Regions from separate parts of the Diaphorobacter nitroreducens genome, predicted to be linked through region 1. Evidence: predicted binding sites of a transcription regulator. Region 1 holds the regulator's gene; the other holds the start of a gene.
What was found. Region 1 encodes FNR, which switches genes on or off when oxygen is low (the NO sensors DNR and NnrR bind a similar motif). Its sites were predicted from a motif close to TTGATNNNNATCAA; they were not measured.
Positions count from the first base shown of each region.

Region 2: the regulator FNR is predicted to act here: its motif matches at 3,154-3,167, upstream of dsrO (sulfate reduction electron transfer complex DsrMKJOP subunit DsrO).

Region 1 is NZ_CP016278.1:2,129,532-2,137,043, forward strand. It holds gene BA022_RS09975 (cell division protein ZapA) at 1-289, shown strand, start outside; RNA gene ssrS (6S RNA) at 344-523, shown strand; gene BA022_RS09980 (sulfite exporter TauE/SafE family protein) at 930-1,649, opposite strand; gene hemN (oxygen-independent coproporphyrinogen III oxidase) at 1,653-3,035, opposite strand; gene fnr (fumarate/nitrate reduction transcriptional regulator Fnr) at 3,207-3,950, shown strand; gene BA022_RS09995 (hypothetical protein) at 3,992-4,279, opposite strand; gene BA022_RS10000 (FixH family protein) at 4,356-4,634, opposite strand; gene ccoG (cytochrome c oxidase accessory protein CcoG) at 4,696-6,138, opposite strand; gene ccoP (cytochrome-c oxidase, cbb3-type subunit III) at 6,223-7,137, opposite strand; gene BA022_RS10015 (cbb3-type cytochrome oxidase subunit 3) at 7,167-7,304, opposite strand; gene ccoO (cytochrome-c oxidase, cbb3-type subunit II) at 7,319-7,512, opposite strand, start outside.
Region 2 is NZ_CP016278.1:1,511,015-1,518,526, forward strand. It holds gene putA (trifunctional transcriptional regulator/proline dehydrogenase/L-glutamate gamma-semialdehyde dehydrogenase) at 1-2,139, shown strand, start outside; gene BA022_RS07030 (2'-5' RNA ligase family protein) at 2,205-2,810, opposite strand; gene dsrO (sulfate reduction electron transfer complex DsrMKJOP subunit DsrO) at 3,227-4,009, shown strand; gene nrfD (NrfD/PsrC family molybdoenzyme membrane anchor subunit) at 4,027-5,073, shown strand; gene BA022_RS07045 (tetrathionate reductase subunit A) at 5,174-7,512, shown strand, end outside.

The sequences.
Region 1 (7,512 bases):
CGGCCAGGAGTCGCGCCTGCTGGAGGCGGTCGAGCGCGTGGATACCGCCATGACGCGCATCCGTGACGCGGGCAAAGTACGCGCGCGTGAGCGCATCGCCGTGCTGGCGGCCCTCAACCTGGCTTTCGAGATCGCCGACCGCGAAGCCGCCGATTTGGCAGCCGCCTCAGCCCCTGCGCGCATCGTCCCCACCCCGGTCGCGCTGCACGTGCACGACAGCGATGAGCGCGTGCAGCAGTTGCTCCTGCGCCTGGACGAGGCGCTGGGCGAGGATGGGCGCCTCCTATAACCATTACGGTAAAAGCCTGGCCCCTGGCTGCACACGGACGGCCCACTACAATGAACATGTCTGCGGTGCTGCCGGGCTTTATATTTCCTTGAACCAATGCTCATTGAGCACGGGCTTGGTACATCGCCCGGTGAGCGTGATCATCTCGCGTCAGATGAACCCAACGCCTGGCTGCCCTCGCCCACCTGAACCCCCGGTTCAGGATGCCGGTCCGGTGGCATTCGCAGACACCTTTTCTCCGGTAATCGCTTGCGCCCTCGCTCCGGGTGAGTGCCAGCGACCTCAATACCTGCTCAGAAAATCCGGCGCTCCGCGGCCAGCGCGCGCAACCCACCCATCTGCAAGGCACAGAGCAGACCTTGGTAGTCGTCGCACCGATGGCAAATATCCTGGCGTGGTTCGGGCGTTTCCCAGTCCTTCGGCAATCACGCCGACACGCAGCGCGCCCTCATACGCACGATGGCGCATCCAGTAAGGCAGCGATGTGTAGCTGGATTTCTCCACGTCGATGAGAACAGACTCGTCACTTCCGCTGGTATAGATCTGACAGCGATACGTCACGCCTGAGCGCCTCGGTTTGCGCCATTCGCTTGCCACGGCATGCTTCGCGGAGTCGCTGTGGTTCCAAAAAACGCTGTTTTCAGGGCACGCACCACGGCGCCGGCTGCCCATGGACAACCTCCATCCACAGCGCCCATGCACCCAGGGAAAAAAGCACGCCACCTGCCAGCCGAGACCCCCACGCCCCACCCTTCACGCCGATCCAAGCGCGAATGCGGCCAAAAGTCCACGGCCCCAGCACCAGCCATACACCGCTTCCTACGCCAAACAGGACCATGCACAAGGCTCCGCGGAGCACGCTTCCGCTGAGAGCGGCAGTCAACAGTGCGGTGTACAGAAGGCCGCATGGCAGGAGCGCCCAGGCCACACCCGCGGTCAGGAGCCCGCCAGGCCGAGAGACCAAGGGCTTGACCTTCGCCCAGGCAGCACGCCCCGCCCGCTCAACCCACAAGGGCTGCTGCGCTTGCACCATCATCATCCCGCCCCACGCGAGGATGAGCACATGCATCAGCGTCCAAAGGGGGCGCAATGCCGAGGTGCTTTGCCCCAGCCATGCGAGTTGCTCCATGGCCAGCGCAACCACCGCCCCTGCAGCGCCGTAACCGATCAGGCGCCCCACGTGAAACTGCGCTACCCGTTGGAGGATTCCGCGGCGGGACGCCCATTGAATGGTGTGGGTGGCGTCCGGCGTGCCACCCAGCCCCGTAAGCGCCGCGCAGGGAACAGAACACATCGCCAAACAGTGAGCCCCTCCCATCAGCCCCATCAGGAAGGCCGTCGTGGCCAGCGCCCACAGCATGGGTCAAATAATCCGGGAAAAGCGAGCGCGGTTACGGTCAGCCTGCAGATACTTGTCGAACACCATGGCCACGCCGCGCACGAAATACCATCCCATGGGCGTGACTTCAACGCCCTCATCACTGATTTTCACCAAGCCCTGAGCCGCCATTTCTTGCAGTTGCTGTAATTCCGCATCGAAATAACTGCGGAAATCAATCAGCCAGGACTGTTCCAACGGCTCAAACAGCAATTCACCTTGGCACATCAACGCCATGATGACTGCGCGGCGCACCAAGTCGTCCTTGGTCAACGCCAGCCCGCGCACCACAGGCAAATGCCCCTGGTTAATGCAGTCGTAATACTCGTCCAGCGTTTTCACATTTTGGCTGTAAGTAGCGCCCACGCGCCCGATGGCAGAAACGCCCAGACCAATCAGGTCGCAATCGGGCTGCGTGCTATAGCCTTGGAAATTGCGGTGCAGCCTGCCTTGCCGCTTGGCCACCGCCAGCGCATCGTCAGGCAGCGCAAAATGGTCCATGCCCACGTAGACGTAGCCGGCTTCCTGGAACACATCAAGTGACCGGGCCAGCATGGACACCTTGGCCGAAGCCATGGGCAACTCGGCCGTGATGATGCGTCGCTGCGACTTGAAGCGTTCTGGCAAGTGAGCGTACGCATACAGCGCGATCCGGTCTGGCCGCAGCTCGGCTACCTGCTCCAAGGTGCGATCAAACGACTCCGGTGTCTGTCGCGGCAGCCCGTAGATCAAATCCACGTTCACCGATTCAAACCCGAGCTTCCGAGCCGCATCGACCAACGCGAACACCTTTTCGGCAGGCTGAATGCGGTGCACGGCCTTTTGTACTTCAGGGTCGAAATCCTGCACGCCAAAGCTCAGGCGATTGAAACCCAGCTCCGCCAACAATCCCAGCCGCGCTTCATCCACGGTCCGGGGGTCCACTTCTATGGAGTACTCCCCCCCCGGAACGAGGACGAAACTGCGCCTCAGCATGCCCATCAGTTCGCGCAAACCGTCATCCGTCAGAAAAGTAGGCGTGCCTCCGCCGAAATGCAGCTGGCTCACATGCTGACCCACACCGCAGTGCGCCGTATGCAGGTCGATCTCACGGCTGAGGTAACGCAAGTAGACCTCTGCCCGCTCTGGATGCCGGGTAATGATCTTGTTACACGCGCAGTAATAGCACAGCGATTCACAAAACGGGATGTGGACATAAAGCGACAAAGGCATCGCCTTGGCTACCGAACCCACGCGACGCTGCTGCAGCGCAAGGATGTATTCCCGCTCGCCAAAAGCCTCGACAAAACGATCAGCAGTCGGATAAGAGGTGTAGCGCGGCCCTGGGACGTCAAAGCGACGCAGGAGCTCTGTTGTAACAACGGTCATGACGGGATTCCTTGCACTTTCATATCACTGTGCCGTAGAGTCCCCCATGAGTCCTTGACGTTGATCAAGCGCCCATAAGGTCCTTGTGGCGACAATTTGACTTCGGCTCAAAGTCGTCCAACGGCCTACGGCATTCCATGTCTCCCAGCCGTTCAGAGGTAAGCTCAAGCCATGAACAGGGTTCCCATGCATACGAATCTCCAGACCATCAAAGTTGCCTGCTCAAACTGCAATCTGCGTGAGCTGTGCATGCCCGTGGGTCTGGACGACCAGCAACTCAAGCGCATCGATGACATTGTTGCTGTACGACGCAAGATCAAGCGTGGCGGCACGCTTTTCCGGAACGGTGAACCCTTCACATCCCTTTTTGCCATCCGCACCGGATTCTTCAAGACCTGTGTCGCCACCGAAGACGGTCGCGATCAAGTGACGGGTTTTCAAATGGCGGGCGAGATCATCGGCCTGGATGGCATCGTGAGCGACCGCCACACTTGCGATGCGGTGGCGCTTGAAGACGCCGAAGTATGCGTCATGCCCTTCGACCGTATTGAAGAGTTGTCGCGCGAAGTAACGGCACTACAGCACCATGTGCACAAGATCATGAGCCGCGAGATTGTTCGTGAGCATGGGGTCATGCTGTTGCTGGGGAGTATGCGTGCCGAGGAACGCCTTGCCGCATTCCTGTTGAATCTCGTACAACGCTTGCATGCTCGGGGTTTCTCACAATCCGAATTGGTGCTGCGCATGACACGCGAAGAGATCGGCAGCTACCTGGGATTGAAACTGGAAACCGTCAGCCGCACGTTTTCCAAGTTCGTGGAAGAAGGTATTGTGGAAGTAAAACAGCGCCATGTGCGCATCGTCGATACCGATGCGCTGAAGCGCATTGTCAACAGCCAGCAAGCCTGCCATTAAGCCTCGGTTTTTTGTTCATTCATAACTGATCGGCGGAAAGATCAGGAAACGTATTTGGCGCAATCAGCCGGCCGCGCCCCTTTGGGCACGGGGCAGCGATTCAACTCAAAGGGCGAGAGTGACAACAGCGTCGTCAATGCGCTGGAAGCCATGAGTACGAACCAGAACGTGAAGAAGGCGATGGTATACACACCTTCGCGCGAGAGATGCAGGGGTTGATCAAACCACTGCAGCGCTTCTGGATCCACGAAGGCGAACACTACCATTTCCATGACGCCCGCCATCAAAAAGGCCGGCCACGCGATCCACATCAATCGTTGCATCCACATTCGCCCATCTCCTAGCAAGTGTAGTTGACAGCCTAGCATCTGTTCTCCGGCATGCAAAGAGGACTCGCCCTGCCGGTCAGCGCGGTTGATCCTCCAGCGGAGTAGCTGCATGGTTGCGCCCCTTCATGGCAGGCGTCATGTCGCCCCCAGACTCCTTCAGGGTCTCGTTGATGTTCAAGCCCCGTTGGTAATAGTCTTCCGCGATGACGGGGTCGGGTTTGCTCACGGCCAGCCAGAGGGTCACGAAGCCCGCAATGATGACAATCACCGGCCCCGCGATGACAAGCCAGACATGGCCAAACGTCCACCAAGGCTTTCCGTCGTCGTCCAGTTTCATGGGGGAATTACTCAACATTTATATTAACTCCTCGCTCATTTATGAGCACAGCTTGTTCATTTGTATTCCACGACCGCCTTCAGCGGGGTACGAGGAATACGGATTTCTCTGCCACTTGGGCTTTATCACCCTGCGCTTGAATATCGAAATACACCGTATGCGATCCAGGAGATGCTGAGCCATACGGAATTTGAAGACGGACAACCACCCATCGGGATTCCGCCGGTCCAATGTCAATTGCGGTCTCGGACGCCACTTCCAGCCCTTCCATACCGTGGGCGCTGATGGTGTAGCGCTGCGCCCCCTCCGTGGCGTTCATGATCTGCAGCCGGTAGATATTTTCCAGCTTGCCTCCCGCCACGATGCGCGAGAGCGCAGCGCGGTCGCGCACGATGTCCACCTTCAACGGGGTGCGTACCACCAAGCTGGCCAGCATGCCGATGCACAACACCACCAGCACCGCTGAATAGAACAACACACGGGGTCGCAGCACGCGTTTGAGCATTTGCGATTGGGTCCAGTGGTTCTTGACGCCGTTCTGCGTTGAGAAGCGAATAAGCCCGCGCGGATACTTCATCTTGTCCATCACGGTATTGCAAGCGTCCACGCAGAGACCGCAACCAATGCATTCATATTGCAGTCCGTTGCGAATATCGATACCCGTTGGGCAGACCTGGACACACAGCGTGCAATCGATGCAGTCACCCAGTCCCGCAGCTTTGTGGTCTACCGTCTTGTTACGGGGCCCGCGAGGCTCGCCGCGCTCAGGATCGTAAGAGACGACCAGCGTGTCCCTGTCGAACATTGCGCTTTGGAAACGCGCATAAGGGCACATGTATTTGCATACCTGCTCGCGCAGGAATCCTGCGTTACCGTACGTGGCCAACCCATAGAAGATCACCCAGAATATCTGCCACCCTCCTTGCAGGGCCAGCAACTCTCCCCCCAGCTCGCGAATCGGAACGAAATAGCCCACGAAGGTGAAGCCGGTCCAGAATGCGACCGCAATCCAAATGGCTTGCTTGACAGATTTTTTCCAGATCTTCTCAAATGTCCACGGACCATTGTCCAGGCGCATACGGGCACTGCGGTCGCCTTCGACTTTGTGCTCGATCCACATGAACATTTCCGTGTATACGGTCTGGGGACAGGAGAAGCCGCACCACAGGCGTCCCGCCACTGCGGTAAACAGAAAAAGCGACAGCGCGGAAATAATCAGCAAACCCGTCAGATAAATGAAGTCCTGCGGGTAAAGCACCAAACCAAAAATATAGAAACGGCGTGCTCCGAGGTCAAAGAGCACCATCTGGCGCTGGCCCCACTCCAGCCATGGCAGGCCATAGAAAACCAGCTGTGTCAGAAACACCATCGCCCAACGCCAACGTGCGAACACTCCACTTATCGAGCGTGGATAGATTTTCTTTTGCGCCTCATAGAGCGAAATGACCTCGGTCTGCGAACTTTCGGCCCCCACTGGCGTGATAGGAATCACCTTACGGGGCTGACCTTCGGCTGGCTTCATGGTGGAATCTCAAAAAGGAAGTGCAACTTCCAAAACGCAAAACGGCCGGCGCCCCTCGACGGGGAGCCGGCCGCACAGGGAGCATCAGCGCGGGGCGCCGGCCTTATTGGACAAACCCCAGACGTATGCCGTCAACACCTTGATCTGTGCATCGGTCAACTTGCCCGTTTGGGCAGGCATCTCGTTGGTCTTGCCATTGTTGATCATAGCGGTGATGGCAGCTTCGCCCCAGCCATGCAGCCAGATGTCATCCGTCAGATTAGGGGCACCCAGGGCCACATTGCCCTTGCCGTCCATCCCGTGGCATGCAGCGCACGCAGTGAACTTCGACTTGCCCAGAGACGCCTTCAGGGAGTCATGCGGGCTTCCCGAAAGGCTCAGGACATAGTGGGCGAGGTTGCGCACATCTTCCGGCGAGCCCACGGCGGCCGCCATGGGAGGCATGACGCCAATGCGCCCATCGTGGATGGTCTTCTGGATCTGATCAGGCGCACCGCCGTGCAGCCAGTCACCGTCGGCCAGGTTGGGGAAGCCCTTGCTGCCGCGGGCATCGGAACCATGACACTGCGCGCAGTTGTTCATGAACAGACGCTCACCAATTGCCATGGCCGCTGTGTCGGCCGCCATCTCTTGGGGCTGCATGGCCTCGAACCGCGCGTACAGGGGCTGCAACTCTGCGTTAGCCTTGTCCACTTCGGCTTGGTACTCGCCCAGCTGCGTCCAGCCCAACTTACCCTTAAAGGTCCCCAATCCGGGATAGGCAGCCAGATAGCCAGCGCCGAATACCAGCGTGATGATGAACAGCCACATCCACCAACGGGGCATGGGGTTGTTCATTTCCGTCAGGTCTTCGTCCCAGACGTGACCGGTGGTGTTGTCGGCCGTAGCCTCGACCTTCTTGCGGGACGTGATCCACAGCAGCAAGCCGCAGGCCACGATACCGATGATGGTGATTCCGGCCACGTAGAAGGACCAGAAGTTACTCGTGAAATCGCTCATGGGTTATCTCTTTTCTTGTGGAGACTTCTTCAGTCCTCGGCGAAGGGCAACTGCGCTGCCTCCTCGAACCGGGCCCGGTTGCGGCGCATGAAGGCCCAGAACCAGATGCCCACGAAACACGCCAGCGACGCCAGCGTGGCCACGATACGCATGGTGGTGATGTCCATGACCAGCTCCTCGATTACTTGAGCGCACGGCCCAAAACCTGGAGATAGGCCACCACGGCATCCATCTCTGTCTTGCCCTTGACCTGCTCGGCGGCGCTGGCGATCTCCTCATCCGTATACGGGACGCCGACCGTGCGCAATGCCTTCATGCGAGGAGCGACGACGGAAGGATCGATCTGGTTCTTTTCGAGCCAGGGGTAGGCGGGCA
Region 2 (7,512 bases), 620 kb from region 1:
ATCGCGCTGCCCCCGCAGCTCTACGGCCCGGCGCGTGCCAATTCGCAGGGCCTGGACCTGGCGGCCGAGCCCACGCTGCAGTGCGTGGCCGACGCGCTGGCCGCCAGCGCCGCCACGCCGCTGGAAGCCACACCCCTCATCGCCGCCGGCGCTCCCGCCGGCCCGCGCGCCCCGGTGCGCAACCCTGCCGATGCCACCGATGTAGTCGGGCAGGTGCAAGAAGCCACCACCGCCGATGTGGACGCCGCGCTGCGGGCTGCCGCCGCGGCGCAGCCCGCCTGGGCTGCCACGCCACCCGCAGAACGTGCACGGCTGCTGCGCGCCGCGGCCGATGGGCTGGAACGCGATATGCCCGCCCTGCTGGCCCTGCTGATGCGCGAAGCCGGCAAGACCTGCACCAACGCCGTGGCCGAAGTGCGCGAGGCGGTGGACTTCCTGCGCTACTACGCGGCGCAGGTGGATGGGCATTTCGACAACGCCACCCACCCACCGCTGGGGCCGGTCACCTGCATCAGCCCCTGGAACTTCCCGCTGGCCATCTTCATGGGCCAGGTGGCCGCCGCACTGGCCGCGGGCAACGTGGTGCTGGCCAAGCCGGCAGAGCAGACGCCCCTCATTGCCTGCCAGGCCGTGCGCCTGCTGCACCAGGCCGGCGTGCCCGCCGCCGCCGTGCAGCTGCTGCCCGGCCGCGGCGAGACGGTGGGCGCAGCGCTGGTGGGCGACGCGCGGGTGATGGGCGTGATGTTCACCGGCTCCACCGAGGTGGCGCGGCTGCTGCAGCGCAGCCTGGCCGCACGGCTGGACGCCAGCGGCCGGCCCATTCCGCTGATCGCAGAGACCGGTGGACAGAACGCATTGATCGTGGACTCCTCCGCCCTGCTGGAGCAGGTGGTCGCGGACGTGCTCACCTCGGCCTTCGACAGCGCGGGCCAGCGCTGCTCCGCCCTGCGCGTGCTGTGCGTGCAGCGCGACTGCGCGGACCGCCTGCTGGAGATGCTGCGCGGCGCCATGCAGGAACTGCGCATGGGCAACCCCACGCAACTGGCGGTGGACGTAGGCCCGGTGATCGACGAGGAGGCGCGCGCCACGATCGCGCGCCACATCGAGCGCCTGCGCGCCAGCGGCCGGCCGGTGTTCCAAAGCCATGCCGGTGGGCAGGGCACGGCGCATGGCACCTTCGTGCCGCCCACGCTGATCGAGCTGAACAGCATCACCGAGTTGGAGCGCGAGGTCTTCGGCCCCGTGCTGCACGTAGTGCGCTACGAGCGCGGCGAGCTGGACGCGCTGCTCGCGCAGATCAGCGCCACGGGCTACGGCCTCACCCAGGGTCTGCACACCCGCATCGACGAAACCGTGGCCCAGGTGCTGGCCCACAGCACGGCCGGCAACGTCTATGTGAACCGCAACATGGTGGGCGCCGTGGTCGGCGTGCAGCCTTTCGGCGGCGAGGGCCTGTCGGGCACGGGCCCCAAGGCAGGCGGCCCGCTGTATCTGTTGCGTCTGCTGTCGCGCCACCCGGCCAACGCCACGCACGGCGCGCTGGCGGCGACGGCCGTGCAGGTGCCCGACGCCAGCGCACAGCCCGCGCTGCTCGCCCCGCTGTCGGCGCTGGAGCACTGGGCCCAGGCGCAAGGCAACGCAGCGCTGGCACAGGCCTGCGCGGCCCAGGCGCAGGCCAGTTGCGCGGGCCTGGCCTGCACCCTGCCCGGCCCCACCGGCGAGCGCAACACCTATCGGCTGCTGCCGCGCGAACGCGTGCTGTGCCTGGCCGACACGGACGAGGCGCTGCTGCTGCAGTTGAGCGCGGTGCTGGCCGCGGGCGCGCTTGCGCTCTGGCCGCAGGACGCGCAGGCCCTGTGCGCCACGCTGCCGCGCGAGGTGCAGGCGCGCATCGCCCTGGTGTCCGACTGGCGCGGCGATGGCCTGGGCTACGACGCCGTGCTGCACAGCGGCAGCCCGGAAACGCGCCGCGTGGAATGCCAGCGCGTGGCCCTGCGTCCCGGTCCCATCGTGGGCGTGACGGCGGTGGACGGCCCCGCCGATGCGCTGCAGGCGCCCTTGCGCCTGTTGCTGGAGCGCGCGGTCAGCATCAACACCACGGCGGCAGGCGGCAATGCCAGCCTGATGACCATGGCGTGACGTCAGGGATAATCGGCCTCTAGCGCTTATCCATCAAGCGTCAACAGCTATATAAACAATAGCAATCAATCCGCCAGCGGCCATTCGCCCAGCGCCTCGTAAGGGCCGGGCGAGCCGCGCAGGTTGTGCAGCAGCACGAAGCGGCGCACCGTCCATTCCAGCGGCGGCACGGGTTGCTCGGGCACGGCCTGGCGGCTGTAGCACAGCGTCATGTGCGGGGTGATGTGCGGCGCAGGGGGCACGCCGTCCAGCCCCCGCACCTGCGACCACAGCGCCGCGTGCAGCGCCTCGTACAACGCGATGAAGCCCTGCTGCCCGTCGGCGGGGCCGCAGAGCACGCAGGGCCGCTTGGCCTGCGGCGCGCGGCGAAAGCTCAACACCCGATCGAACCGCAACGAGAACGCCCTCGCCCGCACCTGCTGCGCCGCGTCGCGCGCCCACTGCAGATGCCGGGGCGACAACGCATGCTCCCACCCCAGCGACAGCAGCGTGGCGTGCAGGCGCTGCGCGCGTACCTGCGCCTGCAGGTCGTGCCGCGCAATCAGCGTCTGCGCCAGATCGGCCGCAGCCTGCGCCGCCCCGGGCTCGGGCAGCACGGCAAAAAAAAGATGGTGGTTGGGGCGTGGCGCATCGGGCTCCACGCCGGCGAGCGGCAGTTGGTGAGCGTCCATGCGCCCCACTGTAGCGCCGCCCCTTGCCTTTGTGGGTAACAGGCACTCCGCCGGCGCGGGCAATAACCGATATTTTTAATCGGAATGGCGGCAATTGAGGCACGTCGCCTCACCGCCCATTCATCGGCAATTTTCGGATTTTGGTACCCAGGATGGCATTCGTATCCCCAAGCCCAGAAGGCTGACTTCCCGCGGGGCCCGGAACCCGCACGCATGGCCGTTTTGCGGCCGCTCCACATTCCATACGCAATTGCTCGGGATTATTTAATATTTCATTAATTTTCAATTAATAAAATAAAAAAGTTTAGCCAAAATAATCCAATAAGAATATCAACAAATTCATTTGACGTTAATCAAATAGATAATCGAGATGCGGGGAGAATAATGCATCTACGCAGTAAATATTCAAAGTATTTATGTCAAAAAGTACCCCCTCCCCCACCGCCTGCGCCGCGCCGCAACCCGGCAAGCGCACCTTCCTGCAAGAACTCGTCGGCCTGGCCACCGCCTTTGGCCTGGCCGGCGCCAGCCAGGCCGCCACACCCTTCGCGCCGGGCCAGCCGCCGCGCCGCCCCGGCATGGAGGGCAAGCGCTTCGGCATGCTGGTGGACCTGCGCAAGTGCATCGGCTGCCAGGCCTGCACGGTGAGCTGCTCGGTGGAAAACCAGCCGCCCATCGGCCAGTTCCGCACTACGGTGCTGCAGTACGAGATCAACAAGGACGACGGCAGCGCGCCCGCCATGGTCAGCCTGCCGCGCCTGTGCAACCACTGCGAGGAGCCGCCCTGCGTGCCCGTGTGCCCGGTGCAGGCCACCTTCCAGCGCACCGACGGCATCGTGCTGGTGGACAACGAGCGCTGCGTGGGCTGCGGCTACTGCGTGCAGGCCTGCCCGTACGACGCGCGCTTCATCAACCACGAGACGCAGACGGCCGACAAGTGCACCTTTTGCGAGCACCGCCTGGAGGCCGGCCTGCTGCCCGCCTGCGTGGAGAGCTGCGTGGGCGGCGCGCGCGTGATCGGCGACCTGAACGACCAGGGCAGCGAGATCAACCGCCGCATGGCCGAGCACAAGGAAGAGATCAAGGTGCTCAAGCCCGGCATGAACACTGCGCCGCGCGTGTTCTACATCGGCCTGCCCGATGCGTTCGTCAACGGCGTGGACGGCCAGGCCAGCGTGCGCCTGCTGTCCGACCACTGAACCCCAAGGAGCGCACCATGCAAATCATCGAACTCCTGACCCCGCACTACGAGGCGGCCTGGCTGCCCTGGGCCGTGCAGTACTTCTTTCTGGTCGGCGTGGCCACCGGCGCCGCCATCCTGGCCGCGCTGTGCGCCTGGGGCAAAGACGGCGGCACGCTGCAGCGCCTGCTGCCCGCGGCCGTGCTGACGCTGGCCGTCAGCGCCATCGCCGCCCCCGTGTCGCTGTTGGCCGACCTGCACCAGCCCGCGCGCTTCTGGCACTTCTATGCGCATTTCACGCCCTGGTCGTGGATGTCGGTCGGCGCGCTGCTGCTGCCGGTGTTCGTCACGCTCAGCGTGGCCATGTGCGCCGCCTGGTGGCTGGGCAAGACCGGCTGGATGCGCCTGCTGGCGCCCCTGCTCGTGCTCTCTGCGCTCACCATTTCGGTCTATACCGGCGCCGAGATGATGGTGGTGCGCTCGCGCCCGCTGTGGAACACGCTGTGGGTGCCCGTCAACCTGGCACTGACCGGCTGGCTGGCCACCGTGGGCGCGGCCTTCGTGCTGGAGCGCTTCCTGCCCGCCGCGCTGCGCCCCGGTACTGAAGCGCTGCAGACGCTGCGCGGCATGGGCCTGGCGCTGGCCGGCGCGCTGCTGGTGGTGGCGCTGGCCTGGGCCGCGAGCGGCTTGGGCGGCGACAGCCCCTCGTTCAACGCCGCGCTGCGCCTGTGGAACGACTTCCCCGTGTGGCGCCTGACGATGATCAGCTCGGCCATCGGCGGTGCCACCGTGCTGGGCGCGCTGCTGCGCGGGCGCCACCGCCTGCATGCCAAGGGCTACACGCTGGTGCTGGGCCTGGGGCTGGCGGCAGCCGCCTGGGCCTTCCGCTGGGCGCTGTTCATGGGTGTGCAGGGCGTGCCCAAGTTCGGCGCCGGCCTGTACCTGTACCACATGCCCCTGGGCGGCGACGGGCTGCTGGGCATGGTGGGTGTGGCAGGCCTGTGCGTGGCACTGGTCGGGCTGGCGAGCTGGGCGCTGGAGCTGTTCCCGGCCCGCAGCGCGCCCGCAGCCCGCGCTGCTTGAAATTCATAGGCAAATAGGCTTCTAACCCAATACCAGCAAGCGCTAGCAGCTATCAAACTTGGGTTGATACGTGCTGGCGCTGCACGTGAAAGTGCAGACCATGACGGACAAGAAATCGCTTCCTTCCCCCGACACCGAGAACACCCCTGACACCAACCGCCGCCGCATGCTGCTGCGCGGTGGTGCCGTGGCCGGTGGCCTGGCCGCTTTTGCGGCGGGCTATGGTGAGACCGTGGCCAAAGGCGCCAAAGGCCTGATCCATGGCACCTCGGGCACGGCGACCAAGAGCGCCACGCGTGGCAATTCGCTCACGCCCGAGTTCCGCATCGACCCCGTGACCGGCCAGCTCACCACCCAGCCGGGCCAGGTGGTCAGCCCCAGCAGCTGCCTGGGCTGCTGGACGCAGTGCGGCGTGCGTGTGCGCGTGGATACCGAGCACAACAAAATCATCCGCATCGCCGGCAACCCCTACCACCCGCTGGCCACCACGCACCACGCACCCATGGAAACGCCCGTGCGCGAGGTGTACGCCCTGCTGGGCGGCGACAACGGCCTGGAAGGCCGCGCCACCAGCTGCGCGCGCGGCTCGGCCATGCTGGAGCACCAGACCGCGGCCCACCGCGTGCTCACCCCGCTCAAGCGCGTGGGCCCGCGCGGCTCCGGCCAGTGGAAGAGCATCTCGCTGGAACAACTGGTCAAGGAAATCTGCGAGGGCGGCGACCTGTTCGGCGAAGGCCACGTGGACGGCCTGGCCGCCATCCGCGACGTGCAGACGCTGATCGACCCCGAGAACCCCGAGTACGGCCCCAAGGCCAACCAGCTGCTGGTGACCGACGCCTCCAACGAAGGCCGCACCCCGCTCATCAACCGCTTTGCGCGCCAGTCCTTCGGCACGGTGAACGTGTCCAACCACGGCGCCTACTGCGGCCAGACCTACCGCGTGGGCACGGCGGCGGCCCTGGGCAATATCCCCGGCATGCCGCACGGCAAGCCGGACTGGAAGAACTCGCGCTTCGGCCTGTTCCTGGGCACGGCGCCGGCGCAGTCCGGCAACCCGTTCCAGCGCATGGGGCGCGAGCTGGCAGAGGCCCGCTCGCGCGACGACAACACCTACCGCTACGTGGTGGTGTCGCCCGTGCTGCCCATGTCGTCCAGCCACGCGGCCGGCGACAACAACCGCTGGCTGCCCATCAAGCCCGCCACCGACCTGGCGCTGGCCATGGCGCTGATCCGCTGGATCATCGACAACGAGCGCTACGACGCCAAGTACCTCACCCAGCCCGGCCCGGCCGCCATGGCCGCCGCCGGTGAGGCCAGCTGGAGCAACGCCACCCACCTGCTCATCAACGACCCCAAGCACCCGCGCTACGGCCAGTTCCTGCGCGGCGCCGACCTGGGCCTGCCCATGCCCGAGCCGGTGGACGAGAAGACCCCGGCCGAAGACGTGTACGTGGTGCAGGTGGCCGACGGCCAGGGTGGCTTCAAGCTGGTGCCCCACACCGTGGCCCAGCCGGCCGAGCTGGTGGTAGAGCGCGAATTCACGCCCCTGAAGGCCGCGGGCGCCACCGAGGAGTCCGCGCCGATCGCCGTGTGCACCTCGTTCGTCAAGCTGCGCGAGGAAGCGCGCCGCAAGACGCTGCAGGAATACTCCGACCTGTGCGGCGTGCCGGTGAAAGACATCGAAGACCTGGCGCGCGAATTCACCAGCCATGGCAAGCAGGCCGTGGCCAACTCGCACGGCGGCACCATGAGCGGCGCGGGCTTCTACACCGCCTACGCCATCGCCATGCTGAACAACCTGATCGGCAACCTGAACGTCAAGGGCGGCTGGGTGCTGGACGCTGGCCCGTTCGGCCCCTTCGGCCCCGGCCCGCGCTACAACTTTGCGCAGTTCGAGGGCGCGGTCAAAGCCACGGGCGTGGCGCTGTCGCGCACGCGCTTTCCGTATGAAAAGACCAGCGAGTTCAAGCGCAAGAAAGAAGCCGGCCAGAACCCCTACCCCGCCAAGGCACCGTGGTACCCGGCGCCCGGGGGCCTCTCCAGCGAAATGCTGGCCGCGGGCCTGCTGGGCTACCCCTACCCGGTGAAGGCGTGGATCAACCACATGAGCAACCCGGTGTACGCCATCTGCGGCTTTGAGAACACGCTGGTCAGCGCCATCAAGGACCCGAAGAAGCTGCCGCTGTTCATCTCGGTCGATCCGTTCATCAACGAGACCTCGGCCCTGGCCGACTACATCGTGCCCGACACCGTCACGTACGAAAGCTGGGGCATCGGCGCCCCCTGGGCCGACGTGATCGCCAAGAGCAGCACCGTGCGCTGGCCCACCGTGGAGGCCGCCACCGCCAAGACGGCCGACGGCAAGCCGGTGAGCTTTGAGAGCTTCGTCTTTGCCGTGGCCAAGCAGCTGCAGCTGCCCGGCTTTGGCAAGGGCGCGAT